One region of the Brevibacillus ruminantium genome, then DNA from elsewhere that is predicted to be linked to it. Evidence: riboswitches for the same ligand, from Rfam matches in the RefSeq annotation. Region 1 holds a riboswitch; the other holds the start of a gene.
What was found. A riboswitch is a leader RNA that binds a small molecule or an ion and turns the genes downstream of it on or off. The one in region 1 is predicted to bind S-adenosylmethionine.
Positions count from the first base shown of each region.

Region 1 (2,200 bases):
TCACTTGCCCCACTCTTTTACGTACTCGGAAAGATCGGCCATCGTAATTTTCTTGTCTGTCGGCAAATCCTCGCGTTGAACCAGCACCGGGTTCAGCTTCACGTTGTCGGGCACTTGCTCGCCTTTGATTTTCTGGAAGACGGTTTGCGCCTGAATGCGTCCAATGTTGCCCGGGTCTACGGCTGCAGTGGCGACCCAGGAGGCAGCCGGGTCCTGAATGAATTGCAGGTCCTCATCGCTCAAATCAATCGAGTAGACTTTGATCTCGGTGCGTCCAGCCTGTTGAATCGCACGAGTCGCTCCTTTGGCGAACTCATCCCAGGACGCCCATACAGCAGTGATATCCCCTTTGTTCGGGTATTTCTTCAGGATCGCTTCCATTTGAGATTGTGTGTCCAGCGCTGTGTTGTTGGTGGCACTTCCGAAAGCAGCCACTTCCTTGATGTCCGAGTATTTCTTCAGGAAGCCTTCATAGGTAATTTGACGTTTTTCCATTGGAGCAAAGCCCGCTACCCAGATTTTCACGATGCTTCCTTTACCGCCGTTATCGGCTGCCAGCTTCTCCAGGCTCAGCTCAGCCAGCTTCTGGTCATCCTGCTCGACGACCGGCACGCCCGGCAGTTTGATATCGGTGTCAAACAGCACCAGCGGAATGTTTTGTTTGACGGCCTTCTCGGCACCCTGCTGCAGGGCTTCGGCCGTACCGTGGTCAATCAGAATGCCGTCAAATTGCTGATTGACTGCCGCATCCAGATTGGAAGCCATTTTCACGAGATCTGTATCTGCATTGAAGACGGACAACTCTCCGCCATTCTTCTCTACTTCGGCTTTCACACCGGCGATGTACTGGGCTGAGAAGGTACCGACGTTTTGCCGCATGATGAGAGCAATACGCTTGGGCTTCTCCCCGGAACCGCTGCCTCCTCCGCTATTTCCTGTGGAAGCGCTGTTGCCGCCACCGCAAGCCGTCAGCATCAGTGACAGAGACAGGACAAGTGCACCAATCACACCAAACTTCTTTTTCATATCGGAAAACCCCCTTTTAAAGATAAAACGATGCGCTTTTCAGTCCTGAAACCGGAACATGAAATCATTTTCTCCCACCAAAAAACCCCTTTCCAAATGAAAGGGGCAGAATTCCAACTAATTCGCACCTCTCATCTGTCAGGTATTTCTACCTGTTGGAGTTAGCACCTTGGCTCGAAAGATCGGTGTCTTTCGCGCTAGGTTGCCGGGCTTCATAGGGCCAGTCCCTCAGCCTTCTCTGGATAAGAGTCATATTCTTGTATCAAAACCTTTTGTATATACAGAATATAATCGCTGTTTTCCCCCCTGTCAACCGGCATTTTTATTTTTGCTGGTATTCGATCTTGGTTACCTGCCAGCCGTAATGATTGGACGAAGCTGGCTCCAACATGTAAGTGACCTGGTAGCTGCCCGTTAACGGATGCTGGTAGCTGCCCTTTGCCCAGAGACGGTTGGGATGGTTTTCATCTTTGTTCAGTGTCAGATTTCCCGCGTAGTCATGAAGCGGAAGCGGCGCAATCTCCTCCAGTGTGCGCTGGGCGCTTCTGCTGAAGAACTGGTCAATCTGCTCCTGATCTCGCTGCTGATAGGCCCGATCGGCTGCCGTCAAAAAGAGATTGGTGATCGCTTTTTGCTTTGCCGCAGTGTCATGGAACTGCTTGGGCGCATCGTTTTTACAGAAATCATAGAGACGTTTCAGAACAACCGCGAACTGGGCACGCGTCATCTGTTTATTCGGCTCAAATGTCTTTTCGCTGACAAAGAGGTTAAAGTCAGCAATCGCGGCCGCGTACGGAGAATCCGTATCGACGTATTTCCGATCTTGCTTCCACTGGTAATAGCCGGAAAAATAAGGCTCTACCTCATCTACTCGAAAGTTGGAGGTCCGCATCTTGTAGGGCGCAAGCACGTGGAAGAGAATCATGCTCGCTTCTTCCCTCGTCAGGGGCTTATGCAAATATTCATCAGACAGCCACCAGTCGCCATTCTTTTTCTGCGGCTGCTTCATGCCGCCGCGTTCGGATAAGTGCAGATAATAAAGCATGCTGTCACCGGGGTCAAAGGAATTGACAAAGCCGGTCTGGACATTCAGCATCACATGCATGTTTGCAGCCAGTTGTTCGGTTTCCTGCTTATAGGAATAACGATGATCGATGTGGGAATTCGACTTCGC
Region 1 is NZ_CP098755.1:437,968-440,167, reverse strand. Features, by position in the region: gene NDK47_RS02345 (sugar ABC transporter substrate-binding protein) at 1-1,026, opposite strand; SAM riboswitch class I at 1,155-1,275, opposite strand; gene NDK47_RS02340 (S-layer homology domain-containing protein) at 1,349-2,200, opposite strand, start outside.

Region 2 (2,200 bases), 110 kb from region 1:
AGGGTAAAGCCCTGAGGCGCATTCATAAAAGCGTTCACCGTCATAATGAAGAAAGCAGAAGCCGTCGAACCGATGACAACCGGTATCGAGAACAGCCAGTGAATATACGGATTTTTAAACCGATCCCAGGTATAGAGATAGATCCCCAGGAAAATCGCTTCAAAGAAAAAAGCAAACGTCTCCAAAAACAGAGGCAGGGCAATGGCCTCACCGGCTACCTTCATAAAGCTTGGCCACAGTAAGCTGAGCTGCAGACCGATACATGTACCGGTCACGACACCGACCGCAACGGTAACGGTAAAGCCTTTTACCCAGCGGCGGGCCATCAGTGTATACATCGGGTCCTTTTTGCGGATTCCCAGCCACTCGGCAATCGAAATGATAATCGGAATACCGACGCCCAATGCCGCGAAGATGATGTGAAATCCCAGCGTCAGCGACGTCAAAATGCGTGCAAGCATGGTATTATCCAGTTCCATCGTTGTCTCCCCTCCCGAAAACAACCTTCTCACAGTGCTTATGTGAATGTGATCACAATCACTTTTATTATATGGCTGATTCCGGCTGCTGGCTGTGAACAACGAAGGACGAATTGGTTACGGAATCAGGTCAAATTGGTTACGGAAATAAGGCAGAAGTTCCTACCGGGCAGTTTCCGTAAGCCCTTATCCTCTATTCTTTTGCTTCCGGAAGTTTGTCCCAGACGACGATGATCAGCGTAGCGATCGGTCCGAGAAACAGCGACAGAAAAAACCAATTCAGCCCGCTGCGGTTCTTCCCTTGGGCCAAGCCTGCGTTAATCAAGGCCAAGGTGCCCCATCCCACAAAACACTCATTTTCCATAAGCGATCTCTTCCTTTCATAAACAATGCGCCTGTAGAAAACGCACAGACAGAAAATCACTGAAATTCCCCTCAGCTTAGTCGGAAATTTGATTGACCTCGGGCGATCGTCCTATTATAATAGCAGATAAGAAACGCTATACGAAAATTTCAAACATTTCATCAAGAGTGGTGGAGGGACAGGCCCAATGAAACCCGGCAACCTGCGTTTTTGATACGCTTGGTGCCAAATCCTGCAGAATCATTGATTCTGAGAGATGAAACCGCGCGGTATGACCGAAGCCTTCCCTCTCAGGAGAAGGCTTTGTTTTTTTATAAAATGGATGAGAGGAAGAGATAGCCATGTCAGAACAAAAACAGTGGAAGCCGGAAACCATTGCCCTGCACGGAGGACAGTATGTTGACCCTGTGACGGGTTCCCGAGCCGTCCCCATCTACCAAACCACCTCTTATGTGTTCCGCGATACGGAGCATGCTGCCAACCTGTTTGCCCTCAAAGAGCTGGGCAATATCTACTCCCGCATCATGAACCCGACACAGGATGTGTTTGAACAGCGCGTCGCGCAGCTTGAGGGCGGTGTCGGAGCCCTGGCAACTTCATCGGGCCAGGCGGCCATCACTTTCTCGATCCTGAACATTGCGGGTGCCGGAGACGAGATCGTTTCTTCCAGCCATTTGTATGGCGGCACTTATAATCTATTTGCTCATACGCTGGGGAAACTGGGCATCAAGGTTCATTTCGTCGATCCCTCCAATCCAGAGAATTTCCGCGCTGCGATCAATGACAAAACAAAAGCGGTGTTCACGGAAACCATCGGGAATCCGCGAATTGATGTGGTTGATCTGGAAGCGATTGCGGCTATCGCTCATGAAAATGGCATTCCGCTGATCGTCGACAATACGTTCGCTACCCCTCTGCTCTGCCGTCCCTTTGAGCATGGCGCTGACATCGTAGTTCACTCCACCACCAAATTTATCGGCGGCCATGGCACGGCAATTGGCGGCATTATCGTCGACTCCGGCAAATTTGACTGGAACAACGGCAAATTCCCCGGACTGACTACGCCAGACCCGAGCTATCACGGCGTTGTCTTTACGGAAGCAGTCGGCCCGCTGGCCTACATCATCAAGGCGCGTGTGCAGCTTCAGCGGGATATCGGGGCGGCAGTTGCTCCGTTCAACTCCTTCTTGTTCTTGCAGGGGCTGGAGACCCTTCATCTGCGGATCGAGCGCCACAGCGAAAACACGCTGGCCGTCGCCCGTTATCTGGAGCAGCATGAAGCCGTCGAGTGGGTCAACTATCCTGGACTGGAAAGCAGCCCGTATTATGAACTGGCGCAAAAGTACCTGCCGAAAGG
Region 2 is NZ_CP098755.1:552,689-554,888, reverse strand. Features, by position in the region: gene NDK47_RS02895 (cytochrome ubiquinol oxidase subunit I) at 1-479, opposite strand, end outside; gene NDK47_RS02890 (hypothetical protein) at 673-843, opposite strand; SAM riboswitch class I at 999-1,106, shown strand; gene NDK47_RS02885 (homocysteine synthase) at 1,185-2,200, shown strand, end outside.
Region 2: it holds a riboswitch for S-adenosylmethionine, as region 1 does, so the genes downstream of both, NDK47_RS02885 (homocysteine synthase) here and NDK47_RS02345 (sugar ABC transporter substrate-binding protein) in region 1, are expected to answer to the same signal.